3 regions of the Streptomyces sp. NBC_01268 genome follow, and region 2 is predicted to be linked to each of the others. Evidence: riboswitches for the same ligand, from Rfam matches in the RefSeq annotation. Region 2 holds a riboswitch; each other region holds the start of a gene.
The links. A riboswitch is a leader RNA that binds a small molecule or an ion and turns the genes downstream of it on or off. The one in region 2 is predicted to bind cobalamin.
Positions count from the first base shown of each region.

Region 1: another riboswitch for cobalamin. It lies ahead of metE (5-methyltetrahydropteroyltriglutamate--homocysteine S-methyltransferase); the one in region 2 lies ahead of cobN (cobaltochelatase subunit CobN).
Region 3: another riboswitch for cobalamin. It lies ahead of OG309_RS25030 (ribonucleoside-diphosphate reductase subunit alpha); the one in region 2 lies ahead of cobN (cobaltochelatase subunit CobN).

Region 1 covers NZ_CP108454.1:7,653,949-7,658,589, forward strand. The annotation lists gene metE (5-methyltetrahydropteroyltriglutamate--homocysteine S-methyltransferase) at 1-2,303, opposite strand, end outside; cobalamin riboswitch at 2,468-2,690, opposite strand; gene OG309_RS34245 (alpha/beta hydrolase) at 2,929-4,575, shown strand.
Region 2 covers NZ_CP108454.1:3,967,614-3,972,254, forward strand. The annotation lists gene cobN (cobaltochelatase subunit CobN) at 1-2,873, opposite strand, end outside; cobalamin riboswitch at 2,911-3,053, opposite strand; gene OG309_RS17600 (cobalamin biosynthesis protein CobG) at 3,216-4,469, shown strand; gene OG309_RS17605 (precorrin-8X methylmutase) at 4,466-4,641, shown strand, end outside.
Region 3 covers NZ_CP108454.1:5,531,011-5,535,651, forward strand. The annotation lists gene OG309_RS25030 (ribonucleoside-diphosphate reductase subunit alpha) at 1-1,952, opposite strand, end outside; cobalamin riboswitch at 2,081-2,205, opposite strand; gene OG309_RS25035 (GNAT family N-acetyltransferase) at 2,264-2,779, opposite strand; gene mctP (monocarboxylate uptake permease MctP) at 2,867-4,492, opposite strand; gene OG309_RS25045 (DUF3311 domain-containing protein) at 4,489-4,641, opposite strand, start outside.

The DNA.
Region 1 (4,641 bases), 3.7 Mb from region 2:
TCGTCGCGGACGGCACGGGCCGCCGCCACGAGGTTCTCCAGGGAGACACGGGTCTCGGGCCAGCCGCGGGTCTTCAGCCCGCAGTCGGGGTTGACCCAGAGCCGCTCCGCGGGGATCGCCTCAAGTCCCGCGCGGAGCAGGGCGGTGGCCTCCTCCGGGGACGGGACGCGGGGGGAGTGGATGTCCCAGACGCCGGGACCGGCCTCGCGGGGGTAGCCGTGGGCGGCGAGTTCGCGGGCGACCTGCATGTGGGAGCGGGCCGCCTCCAGGCTGATCACGTCGGCGTCGAGGTCGTCGATGGCCTGGACGACGTCGCCGAACTCGGCGTAGCACATGTGGGTGTGGATCTGGGTGTCGGGCCGCACTCCCGCGGTGGTGAGCCGGAACGACTCGGTCGCCCAGGCGAGATACGCCGGGTGGTCGGCCTCCCGCAGCGGCAGGGTCTCGCGCAGCGCGGGCTCGTCGACCTGGATGACGGAGGTGCCGGCGGCCTCCAGGTCGTTCACCTCGTCGCGCAGCGCGAGGGCCACCTGCCGGGCGGTCTCGCCCAGCGGCTGGTCGTCGCGGACGAAGGACCAGGCGAGCATGGTGACCGGGCCGGTGAGCATGCCCTTGACCGGCTTGGGCGTCAGGGACTGCGCGTACGTCGTCCAGCGCACCGTCATCGGCCGCGGACGGGAGATGTCACCGGCGAGGATCGGCGGACGGACGTACCGGGTGCCGTACGACTGCACCCAGCCGTGCCGGGTGGCGAGGTAGCCGTCGAGCTGTTCGGCGAAGTACTGCACCATGTCGTTGCGTTCGGGCTCGCCGTGCACCAGGACGTCGAGCCCCGCCTTCTCCTGGAAGGAGACGACCTCCTGGATCTCCGCCCGGATGCGCTCCTCGTAGCCCTCGTCCCCGATCCGTCCGGCGCGCAGGTCCGCGCGAGCGGCGCGCAGTTCGGCCGTCTGCGGGAAGGACCCGATGGTGGTGGTCGGGAGCAGCGGAAGCCCGAGGTGGGCCCGCTGGGCGGCGGCACGCCGCGCGTAGGACGGCGAGCGGCGGCGGTCCGCCTCGGTGACGGCCCGGACCCGGGCCCGGACGGCGGGGTCGCGGGTGAGGGGGGAGGCGGCGCGGGCGGAGCGCGCGCTCCGGTTGGCGGCCAGCTCGCCGCTGATGGCGTCGGTGCCCAGGGACAGGCCCTTGGCCAGGGCGACGACCTCGTCCGTCTTCTGCCGGGCGAAGGCGAGCCAGGCCAGGACCTGCGGGTCGACGTCCTCCTCGGCCGCGGCGTCGAGCGGCACGTGGAGCAGCGAGCACGAGGCCGACACGTCCACGTGGCCGGCGAGACCGAGGAGGGTGCCGAGGGTGGTGAGGGAGCTCTGCAGGTCGTCGACCCAGACGTTGCGGCCGTCGACCACGCCGGCGACGAGCCGCTTGCCGGGCAGGCCTCCGACGGCCGCGAGTCCGTCGAGGTTCGCGGCGGCGGGCCCGGTGAAGTCGAGGGCGAGTCCCTCGACGGGCGCCTTCGCGAGCACCGGGAGGGCGTCGCCCAGCCGGTCGAAGTAGGAGGCGACGAGCAGCTTCGGCCGGTCCCGGGCGGCGCCGAGATCGCGGTAGGCCCGTGCGGCGGCGGCGAGTTCGGCGGGCGTGCGGTCCTGCACCAGGGCCGGTTCGTCGATCTGCACCCACTCCGCGCCGGCGGCCCGGAGGTCGGCGAGGACCTCGGCGTAGACGGGCAGCAGGCGGTCCAGCAGGGTCAGCGGCTCGAACTCCGCCGCCACGCCGGGGGCGGGCTTCGCCAGCAGGAGATAGGTGACCGGTCCCACCAGGACGGGTCGGGCGGTCAGACCCAGCGCGAGGGCCTCGCGCAGCTCCGTGACCTGCTTGGCCGAGTCCGCCGAGAAGACGGTGTCAGGGCCCAGTTCGGGGACGAGGTAGTGGTAGTTGGTGTCGAACCACTTGGTCATCTCCAGCGGCGCCACGTCCTGGGTGCCGCGGGCCATGGCGAAGTAGCCGTCCGTCGCGTCGGCCGCCACGGCCTCCTGGTGGCGGCGGGGGATCGCGCCCACCATGACGGTGGTGTCCAGGACGTGGTCGTAGTACGAGAAGTCGCCGGTCGGCACTTCGGTGATGCCGGCGTCGGCGAGCTGCAGCCAGTTCGTCCGGCGCAGCGCGGCGCCGGTGTTCCGGAGGGCGTCGGCGGTGACGCGGCCCTTCCAGTAGCCCTCGATCGCCTTCTTGAGTTCGCGGTTCCGCCCCTGACGGGGGTAGCCGTACACGGTGGCCCGTGCTGCCGCGGCTGCGGACTTCGTGGTCACGGAGATCTCCTTCGCGAGATGAATCCCTGAGGTCCGGAGACCTGACGAGGGGCGAAGGGAGACCGGGAACAGGCGGATGCGCACGCGCGCAGCAAGGCACGCTCGTCCGCCTGTATGGTCGCCGACCCGCCCTCGAGGTCACCGGATGGCCGCGCGCGGAATCGTCCGCGTGCGGGCAACGGGCAGGTCTTCGGACTCGCGGGCACGTCCCGTCGTACGGGACTCCTACTGGCCGTCGCTTCCCAGGTCCGGTACGTCGGACCCAGTGCTGTGTGACGGCGGTCGTTCCCACTCACCGCTGCGGGGCAGTCCCGGATTCCCACCGGGTTCCCTCTTACGACGCATCCCGCCTGGCGGACGGGGCGAACCAGCTGCGCCCTCACTCTAGACCACGGGCCACACCGGCCGGCGGGTGAAGCCGGGCCCGGCACACCGGAGTTCACGTCGCGACCAGGCCGCAGGGGATCAAGGACCCTGTGGAGGTGGCTGGTTCTGTGCCATCGGTCAGGGTCGGGTCCTCCTTCAGGGGGAGATGATGCCGTCCTTCGGGGGGATTCCGGCAAGTCCCCTCTGAGCAAGGGTTCTTGGGACAGAACGTCCACCTCCCGCGAGGATCTCCATCACCGTGCGAAGCAGACGAACAGCGCCCGCCGTGGCCCTCGGCGCCATCGCGACGCTCCTCCCCGTTCTCACCCCCGCCGTGGCCTCGGCGGCCGGACCGGCGCCCCGGGCCGCCACCGCGACCACCGCCACCCCGTCACCCGACCCGCTCGCCCGCTACGGCCGGCAGAAGCCGCGCTGGAGTCGCTGCGACGCCGAAGGGCCGGCGGAGTACGAGTGCGCGACGATCGAGGTGCCCCTCGACTACGCCCGCCCGAACGGCCGCACGCTCGACCTCGCCGTGTCCCGGACGAAGGCGACCAGCGCCCGTGACCGGCGCGGTGTGCTGCTGCTGAACCCCGGCGGGCCCGGCGGATCGGGCCTCGACATGCCGGTCTGGATGGCGCCGATGCTGTCGGACGACGTGAGGAAGCGGTACGACCTGATCGGCTTCGACCCCCGGGGCGTCGGCCGGAGCAGCCCGGTGAGCTGCGGACTGAACGACGCGGAGACCGCGTGGCAACGCCCTTACAAGGCAGCGACGTTCAAGCGGGACGTCCAGTGGGCGCGGACCGTCGCGGAGAAGTGCCGGGCGCGGAACGGCGCCGTCCTGTCGCACCTCACCACCCGCGACACGGCACGGGACATGGACGTCATCCGCGCGGTGCTCGGCGAGAAGAAGATCTCGTACCTCGGCTACTCCTACGGCACCTATCTGGGAGCCGTCTACACGCAGATGTTCCCCAAGCGCGCCGACCGGTTCGTGCTCGACAGCGCGGTCGACCCGGAGCGGATCTGGCGCGGCATGATCCGGATATGGGCCGAGGGGGCGGAACCGGCGTTCACGCGGTGGACCGGCTGGGCCGCCGAGCGGAACGCGACCTACGGGCTCGGCGCCATCCCTGCCGAGGTCGGCGCGACGTTCTGGGCGCTGGTCGCCCGGGCGGACCGCGAGCCGATCGAGCTCGACGGCGTCGCCCTGACGGGCGACGACATCCGGCTCGGGTCGCGGGCCGTCTTCTTCGACGTGGCCTACGCCGCCGAGGCGGTCGTACGGCTCAAGGACGCCGCGGAGGGCCGGACCCCGGCGCCGGCGCGGCGCGGCACGCCGCCCGCCCCGGTACCGTCGGCCTTCGCCCGCGCGGCCGACGCCCCGGCCGACGCACCCGCCGTCCCGGCGGACAACATGGACGCCGCCTTCTGGTCCGTGGTGTGCGCCGACACCCGCGCGTGGCCGCGCGACCCGGAGCGGTACCGGCGCGACGCGATCCGCGACAAGCGCCGGTACCCGCTGTACGGGGACTTCGCGTCGAACATCAAGCCGTGTGCGTTCTGGCGGGGCGGGGCCGAGCCCGCCACCGAGGTGAACAACTCCGTCGCCGCCCTCGTCCTGCAGAACGAGTGGGACTCCCAGACACCCCTGGCCAGTGGGCAGGGGCTGCGCCGTGCGATGAAGGGGGCCCGGATGGTCACCGTCCTCGGCGGCCAGGGCCACGGCGTCTACGGCCTGGGATCCTGCGCGGACGCGACCGCCACCGCCTACCTGGTCACGGGCCGTCTGCCCGCCGGGGACCTCACCTGCCGGACCCCGGCCGACCAGGCCCACCGCTCCACCGGGCTCCCGCTGCCGACCCTCCCGCAGCGCCTCCCGATCGGGCAGGGCCGCTTCTGACGGCCCCCTGACCGGCCCTGAGGGCGGGACCCCGCGCGGCGGGGCCCCGCCCGCATGGGCGACCAG
Region 2 (4,641 bases):
CCGTGCTCCGCCAGGTCCGCCTGGGCGTGCGCCCGCACGTAGTTGTCCGCGGCGGCCTCGTCGAGACCCGCGACCAGCCGTACGGCGTCGTCGAGCAGCCCGATGACGTGCGGGAACGCGTCCCGGAAGAAGCCGGAGATGCGCAGCGTCACATCGATGCGGGGCCGGCCCAGCTCGGCGAGCGGGATGGGCTCCAGGCCGTTCACGCGGCGCGAGGCGTCGTCCCAGAGCGGGCGGACGCCCAGCAGGGCGAGCGCCTCGGCGACGTCGTCGCCCGCGGTGCGCATCGCGCTCGTGCCCCACAGGGACAGGCCCACCGAGGTCGGCCACTCGCCGTTGTCCGTGCGGTAGCGCTCCAGGAGCGAGTCGGCGAGCGCCTGGCCGGTCTCCCACGCGAGGCGGGACGGCACGGCCTTCGGGTCGACCGAGTAGAAGTTGCGGCCGGTCGGCAGCACGTTGACCAGGCCGCGCAGCGGCGAGCCCGAGGGCCCGGCCGGGACGAAGCCGCCGTTCAACGCGTGGACCGCGTGCGTGAGTTCGTCGGTGGTGCCGGCCAGGCGCGGGACGACCTGCTCGCAGGCGAAGCGCAGCACCGCGTGCACCTCGGCGCCGTACGCGCCGGCCACGGAGCCGATCGCGTCCACGGACCAGTCCGCCGCCTCCATGCCCTCGACCAGCTCGCGGGCCTTCGCCTCCGCCTCGTCGGCGGTGGTGCGCGTCGCCGCCGACTCGTCCAGGCCGAGCGCCTCGCGCAGGCCCGGCAGCGCCTGCGTGCCGCCCCAGATCTGCCGGGCCCGCAGGATCGACAGGACCAGGTTCACCCGGGCCTCGCCGACCGGGGCGCCGCCCAGGACGTGCAGACCGTCACGGATCTGCGCGTCCTTGACCTCGCACAGCCAGCCGTCGACGTGCAGCAGGAAGTCGTCGAAGCCGTCGTCCTCCGGCCGGTCCTCCAGGCCCAGGTCGTGGTCCAGCTTCGCCGCCTGGATCAGCGTCCAGATCTGCGCGCGGATCGCCGGCAGCTTCGCCGGGTCCATGCTGCTGATCTGCGCGTACTCGTCGAGCAGCTGCTCCAGGCGCGCGATGTCGCCGTACGAGTCGGCGCGGGCCATCGGCGGCACCAGGTGGTCGACGAGCGTGGCGTGCACGCGCCGCTTGGCCTGGGTGCCCTCGCCCGGGTCGTTGACCAGGAACGGGTAGACCAGCGGCAGGTCGCCGAGCGCGGCGTCCGGGCCGCAGGCGGCGGACAGGCCGGCGTTCTTGCCGGGCAGCCACTCCAGGTTGCCGTGCTTGCCCAGGTGCACCATCGCGTCCGCGCCGAAACCCCCGTCCTCGGCGCGGGCGGCGATCCAGCGGTAGGCCGCCAGGTAGTGGTGCGACGGCGGCAGGTCCGGGTCGTGGTAGATCGCGATCGGGTTCTCGCCGAAGCCGCGCGGCGGCTGGATGAGGACCAGCAGGTTCCCGCGGCGCAGCGCGGCCAGCACGATGTCGCCCTCGGGGTTGCGGGAGCGGTCCAGGAACATCTCGCCCGGGGCCGGGCCCCAGTGCTCCTCGACCTGCTCGCGCAGCTCCGCCGGGAGTTCGGCGTACCAGCGCTTGTAGTCGGCGGCCGGGATGCGGACCGGGTTGCGGGCCAGCTGCTCCTCGGTGAGCCAGTCCTGGTCGTGGCCGCCGGCCTCGATCAGGGCGTAGATCAGCTCGTCGCCGTCGCCGGAGACCAGGCCGGGGATGTCCTCGACCGGGCCGAAGTCGTAGCCCTCGGCGATGAGCCGGCGCAGCAGCGCCACGGCGGAGGCCGGGGTGTCGAGGCCGACGGCGTTGCCGATGCGGGAGTGCTTCGTCGGGTACGCGGAGAGGACGAGCGCCAGCTTCTTCTCGCCGTTCGCGATGTGCCGCAGACGGGCGTGCCGGACGGCGATGCCGGCGACGCGGGCGGAGCGCTCGGCGTCCGCCACGTACGCGGGCAGCCCGTCCTCGTCGATCTCCTTGAAGGAGAACGGGACGGTGATGAGCCGGCCGTCGAACTCCGGGACGGCGACCTGGCTGGCCGCGTCCAGCGGCGACAGGCCCTCGTCGTTCTCCTCCCACGCGGCGCGCGAGCCCGTCAGGCACAGCGCCTGCAGGATCGGCACGTCCAGGGCGGCGAGCGCGCCCGCGTCCCAGGCCTCCTCGTCGCCGCCCGCCTGCGCCTCGGCCGGCTTGGTGCCGCCCGCCGCGAGGACCGTCGTGACGATCGCGTCGGCCCCGCGCAGCTCGTCGAGGAGCTCGGGCTCCGGGGCCCGGAGCGAGGCCACGTACAGGGCCTTCGCCCGGGCGCCCTGCCGCTCGATCGCGTCGCAGAGGGTGCCGACGAAGGCGGTGTTGCCGCTCATGTGGTGGGCGCGGTAGTAGAGCACGGCGACGGTGGGGGCGCCCTCGGGCGTGTCCCCCGCGGTCCGCTCCAGCGGGCCCCAGGTCGGCGCGGGGGCCGGCGGCTCGAAGCCGTGGCCGGTCAGCAGCACGGTGTCGGAGAGGAAGCGGGCCAGCTGGCCGAGGTTGCCCGGGCCGCCGTGCGCCAGGTAGGCGTGCGCCTCGGTGGCGACGCCGACCGGGACGGTCGAGGCCTCCATCAGCTGGGCGTCGGGAGCCTGTTCGCCGCTCAGCACCACCACGGGCTTCCCGGCGGCCAGGACCGTGTCGAGGCCCTCCTCCCAGGAGCGCAGGCCGCCGAGGAGGCGGACGACGACGAGTTCGGCGCCGTCGAGGAGGGCGGGGAGGTCGGCCAGCGGCAGCCGGGCCGGGTTGGCGTACCGGTACTCCACCGGGCCTTCGGCGGCGTTCGCCGCGCGGGCGCTGAGCAGGTCGGTGTCGGAGTGCGACAGCAGCAGGAGCATGGCGAGCTCAGGGCCTTCCTCGGGGTTGTCCGCGCCCCGGGTGGTCGTATGGACGGCGGGAGTTCCTGACTCACCGCCCCGAAACTCCGGACCGGCTCACAGTGGCGGGACCGCGCCGGATTCTCACCGGGCTTCCTCCCCGGGGTCCTGGGACCCCATGCCGTCTGCATCCTAGATCGTGAGCGGGCGCGGCGGGGGAGAGCCGGGGGTCGGGCGGATCACACCGGGGGACCGGGCCCCGGTCACGGCGGCCCCGGGCCCCGGTCGTGGCCGGCTCCGGCCCCGGTCGTGGCTGGTTCTCGGCAGGTGGGAGCGGATCCCGCCGTGGGTATGCTCGCCGCCATGTCGGCCACCCCACGCACCTCGCCCGAACCGGGCGAACCTCTCATACGGGACCGCGGCGACGCCTGTCCGGGTGCGCTGCGACTGCACGCGGCGGACGACGGGCGGCTCGCCCGACTCCGGCTGCCCGGCGGGCGTTTGACGGAGGCTCAGGTCCTGGCGCTGGCCGACGCGGCCGAGTCCCTCGGGGACGGCAGCATCAGCATCACCTCGCGCGGCAACGCGGAGCTCCGCGGGCTCGGCGAGGGCTGCGGCGCCGAGCTGGCCGCGCTGCTCGACCGGGCCGGGCTGCTGCCCTCGCCGAGCCACGAACGGGTCCGCAACATCGTCGTCTCTCCGGCCGCCGGACTGGACGGACTCGGCGGCGCCGAGCCGCAGTTGTGGGCACGGGAACTGGACGCGCTGCTGTGCGCGGAGGCGTGGACCGCGGCGCTCTCCGGACGCTTCCTGTTCGTCCTGGACGACGGGCGGGGCGACGTCGCGGGGCTCGGCGGGGATGTGACCTTGCTCGCAGAAGGGCCTCCCGCGGGCGGGGACGTCCGCGCCCAGCTGCGCCTCGGCCCCCAGGCCTTCCGGGTCGCCGCGACCGACGCCCCGCGCGCCGCGCTCGCCGCCGCCGACGCCTTCCTGCGGGCCGCCGAGACCGCCGGGACGGGCGCCTGGCGGGTGCGGGAACTGCCCGAGGGGTGCGTGCCCGACCTGGCGGCCGCCCTGGCGCGCGCCGGACTCGCCGCGGAGCCCGTCCCCCACCCCGTACCGCCGCTGCCCCAAGGGGACCCGCCCGTCCCGGGGCCGCTGGGCGCGGACGCCCTGTACGTCCTCGCGCCGCTCGGCCGGCTGACCGCCGTCCAACTGCGGGCGCTGCTGCCGGCCCGCGAGGTGCGGTTCACGCCCTGGCGCGGTGCGGTGGTCGCCGCGCCGCCCGGCCGGCTCGCCGCGCTCACGGAGCTCGCCGCGTACGGCCTGATCACCCGGCCCGACGCCCCCGGCACCGGCGTCGGGGCCTGCACCGGGCGGCCCGGCTGCGCCAAGTCCCTCGCCGACGTGCGGCGGGACGCGGCCCTCGCCCCGCACGGGCGGCTGCCCGTCCACTTCTCCGGGTGCGCACGCCGCTGCGGGCACCCGCACGGCGCCTGGGTCGACGTCCTCGCCACCGAGGACGGCGGCTACCTGGTCGACGGCGTCCCCACCCTCCGTACCTCCCTGTCCGAAGCGGTCGCGGCGGCCCGCGGCCCGGCGACCCCCACGAGATGAGCGAGAGCAACAGGATGTTCGAGTACGAGAAGGACGGCGCGGAGATCTACCGCCGCTCCTTTGCCACGATCCGCGCCGAGGCGGACCTCGCGGGCCTGCCCGCCGACGTCAGCCAGGTCGCCGTGCGGATGATCCACGCCTGCGGCATGACCGACCTCGTGCGGGACATCGC
Region 3 (4,641 bases), 1.6 Mb from region 2:
AGCTCGTCCACGAGGTACGAGTTGACCTGGAGGAACTCGCCGGACAGCGTCTCGCGCTTGAACAGGTTGGAGACCTGCGGCTCGATGCACTCGTAGACGCCGGCGATCGAGGCGATGGTCGCGGTCGGCGCGATGGCGAGGAGGAGGCTGTTGCGCATGCCGACGGCGGCGATCCGCTCGCGCAGCGCGGCCCAGCGCTCCGGCCAGTTCAGCTCGACGTCGAAGTGGTCCGGGTGCAGCACACCGCGGGCCGTGCGGGTCTTGTCCCAGGCGGGCAGCGGGCCGTTGCGCTCGGCGAGGTCGGCGGAGGCCTCGTACGCGGCCAGCATGATCCGCTCGGCGATCCGGGTGGACAGCGCGCGGGCCTCGGCCGAGTCGAAGGGCAGCTTCAGCTTGAAGAAGACGTCCTGGAGGCCCATCGCGCCCAGGCCCACCGGACGCCAGCGGGCGTTGGAGCGGCCGGCCTGCTCGGTCGGGTAGAAGTTGATGTCGACGACCCGGTCGAGGAAGGTGACGGCGGTGCGCACGGTCTCGTCGAGCCGCGCCCAGTCGATCTGCCCGCCGTCGGCTCCTTCCCGGACGAAGGCGCCGAGGTTGACCGAGCCGAGGTTGCAGACGGCCGTCTCGCCGTCGTCGGTGACCTCGATGATCTCGGTGCAGAGGTTCGAGGAGTGGACGACGGAGCCCGGCTCGGCGGTCTGGTTGGCGGTCCGGTTGGAGGCGTCCTTGAAGGTCATCCAGCCGTTGCCGGTCTGCGCGAGGGTGCGCATCATCCGGCCGTACAGGTCACGGGCCGGCATGGACTTCTTGGCCAGGCCCGCCGCCTCCGCCTTGTGGTACGCGGCGTCGAACTCCTCGCCGTACAGGTCGACCAGCTCGGGCACGTCGGCCGGCGAGAAGAGCGACCACTCGGCGTCCGCGTTGACCCGGCGCATGAACTCGTCCGGGATCCAGTGCGCCAGGTTCAGGTTGTGCGTACGGCGGGCGTCCTCGCCGGTGTTGTCGCGGAGCTCCAGGAACTCCTCGATGTCCGCGTGCCAGGTCTCCAGGTAGACCGCGGCGGCGCCCTTGCGGCGGCCGCCCTGGTTCACCGCGGCGACGGAGGCGTCCAGCGTCTTCAGGAACGGCACGATGCCGTTGGAGTGCCCGTTGGTGCCGCGGATCAGCGAACCCCGGGCGCGGATGCGGGAGTACGACAGGCCGATGCCGCCCGCGTGCTTCGACAGGCGCGCGACCTGGTGGTAGCGGTCGTAGATGGAGTCCAGCTCGTCCTGCGGGGAGTCCAGCAGGTAGCAGGAGGACATCTGCGGGTGGCGGGTGCCGGAGTTGAAGAGCGTGGGGGAGGAGGGCAGGTAGTCGAGCCGGCTCATCAGCCCGTACAGCGCCGCCACCTCGTCCACGGCGCGCACCGACTCGTCCTCGGCCAGACCGCACGCGACGCGCAGCATGAAGTGCTGCGGGGTCTCGATGACCTGGCGGGTGATCGGGTGCCGCAGCAGGTAGCGGGAGTAGAGGGTGCGCAGGCCGAAGTAGCCGAAGCGGTCGTCACCGGCCGCGTCGATCAGCGCGTCGAGGCGCGCGGTGTGCGTGGCGACGAACGCGGCCGTGCGGTCGGCGATCAGGCCCTCGCGGTGGCCGACGGCGACGGAGGCCGAGAAGGAGAGCGCGCCCTGGCCCGCCGCCTCGTCGGTGATGGTGAGGGTGAGCAGCCGGGCGGCGAGCCGGGAGTACGCCGGGTCCTCGGCGATGAGTCCGGCGGCGGCCTCGGTGGCCAGCTCGCGCAGCTCCGCCTCGTCCGAACCGGCGCTGCGGCCGCGCAGGGCGGCGGCGGCGACCTTGCCGGGGTCGGTGTCCGGGAGGTCGGCGGTGAGATCGGTCAGGACCCGCAGCAGCACGGTGCCGGGGCCGTCGGTCTCGATCGCTGCGGCCGGATCGGCGGGCGCGATGGTCACGTGGGGGCTCTCCCTCGCTCGGCTCGGAGCCAGGACGGGAGGCGGGAACGGGCGGCCGTACGCACGGCGGCGCCGCGTCCACCGGCCCACTCCGCGAGGCCCGGACGTCTGTGGCACCCGGAACGGACGGACCGGGCGCGCTGTCGGCAGGTCTTCGGACTCACCCTGGGCGCGAAAGCGCGCAAAACACACCGTTGCGGGACAGTTCCGGATTTCCACCGGATTCCCCTGCGGCGACAGCGAGGACGAGCATACATGTGGGGGGCGCCGCTCGCGGCACCCCCCACATGTTGTGTCGGTCGGAGTGGAGCTCAGAGCTCCAGAACGTAGGTGAAGAGCGTGAAGTCCAGCCCCTGGACGGGATTCCAGTCCCGCTCGGGGGAGCGTACGAAGCCCAGTCGCTCATAGACACGGTGGGCGGTGGTCATCGTCCGCTGGGTGGAGAGCACGATCCGCGCGCACCCCTCGACGGCCCGCGCCCGGTCCACACAGGCCCGCACGAGGGCCTCCCCGACGCCCCGGCCGCGCGCCGCGTGCGCGACCGCCAGCATGCGGAACTCGGCCTCGCCCTCCCGGGCGATGTCGGCCCACTCGGCGCCGCCGGCGGTGAAGGTCACCCCGCCGAGGACCGTGCCGGCCGCGTCCGTGGTGTCGACGGCCACGAGCACCTCGGCCTCGGCGTCGCGCCTGGCAACGTCCCGCAGCAGGTGCAGGTACGCGTCGTCCTCGCCGAAGCTGAGGAACCCGTCGTCGAGATAGGCCCGCGCGGTGATCTCGCCGAGGGCCGCGTACTCCTCGGGCCGTACCGCCCTGATCGTGAAGTCCATGCACGGCAGTCTGCCCCCCGGCGCGGCTCCGCCCGCCCCGGATGACCGGAGGCGGGCGGAGACGGTGGAGCCGACGGCCCGCGGGGCTCAGTGCCCGGCGGTCCCGACCTTCGGCAGCTCGGTGGCGACACCCGCGTCGCCGGCGTCCGCCGTGTAGTCCTCGGGCGAGGTCTCGTCGACGCCGTCGGGCGCCTTGAGCGCCTTCAGGACGAAGGTGAGGACCACGGTGACGACCAGGTTGAGCACGAAGGCGGTGAGGCCGATGTAGCCGATCTCGCCGATGCCGGGGATCTCGGCCGAGGAGCCGCCGAAGTGCTTCTGGGTGGGGCTGGCCACGCCGTACGCGGCGGCGGTGCCGTAGACCATGCCGACGGCCCAGCCGGCGAGCAGCGCCCAGCGGTGGAACCAGCGGGTGAACAGGCCGCCGACGAGGGCGGGGAAGGTCTGCAGGATCCAGATGCCGCCGAGCAGCTGGAAGTTGATGGCGACGGTCTTGTCCATGGTGAGGACGAAGACCAGCGCGCCGACCTTCACCAGCAGCGAGACCAGCTTGGAGACCTTGGTCTCCTGCTCGGGCGTCGCGTTCGGCTTGAGGAAGTCCTTGTAGATGTTCCTCGTGAACAGGTTGGCCGCCGCGATCGACATGATCGCGGCCGGGACCAGGGCGCCGATGCCGATGGCGGCGAAGGCCACGCCCGCGAACCACGAGGGGAACATGTCCTCGAAGAGCTGCGGGATGGCGAGCTGCCCGTTGGTGACCTTCACGCCGGCGGCGATCGCCATGAAGCCGAGCAGCGCGAGCAGGCCCAGCATCAGCGAGTACAGCGGCAGGATCGTGGTGTTGCGGCGGATCACCTCGCGGCTCCTGGAGGAGAGCGTCGCGGTGATCGAGTGCGGGTACATGAAGAGCGCCAGCGCCGAGCCGAGGGCCAGCGTCGCGTACGTCCACTGGCCGGCCTCGCCGGGCACGAGCGCGCCCTTGGGCTTGCCGGTGGCCGGGTTGACCGTCTGGTAGGCCTCGCCCGCCTTGGCGAAGATCTCGTCGAAGCCGCCCAGCTTGATCGGGATGTAGATGATCGCCACCGCGATGACGATGTAGATCAGGGTGTCCTTGACGAAGGCGATGAGCGCCGGGGCGCGCAGACCGGAGGAGTACGTGTACGCCGCGAGGACGCCGAAGGCGATGAGCAGCGGCAGGTCCTTGACGAACCAGTTGGTGCCCTCGCCGCCGCCGACGCCCATCACGTCCAGGACGGCCTGGATGCCGACGAGCTGGAGGGCGATGTACGGCATGGTGGCGAGGATGCCGGTGACGGCGACCGCCAGCGACAGGCCCTTGGAGCCGAAGCGGCCGCGGACGAAGTCGGAGGTGGTGACGTAACCGTGCTTGTGGGACACCGACCACAGGCGGGGCAGGAAGGTGAAGATCAGCGGGTAGACCAGGATCGTGTACGGCACGGCGAAGAAGCCGGCCGCGCCCGCCGCGTAGATGGCCGCCGGGACGGCGACGAAGGTGTACGCGGTGTAGAGGTCGCCGCCGAGCAGGAACCAGGTGACCCAGGTGCCGAACGAACGGCCGCCCAGGCCCCATTCGTCGAGGCTGTTCTCGTTCTCGGCCTTGCGCCACTTGGCGGCCAGGAAGCCCATGACCGTGACGGCCAGGAAGAAGAAGACGAAGACGCCGAGCGCGACGCCGTTCACGCCGTCCTTCATCGCGCGTCACCTCCCTTGCGGGCGCGCTGGTCGCGCTTCCAGAGCTGGTACGCGAGCATCGTCAGTCCGGTGGAGACGACCACCCAGAGCATCTGGTACCAGTAGAAGAACGGGATGCCGATGAAGGTGGGGTCCACCTTCGCGTACGA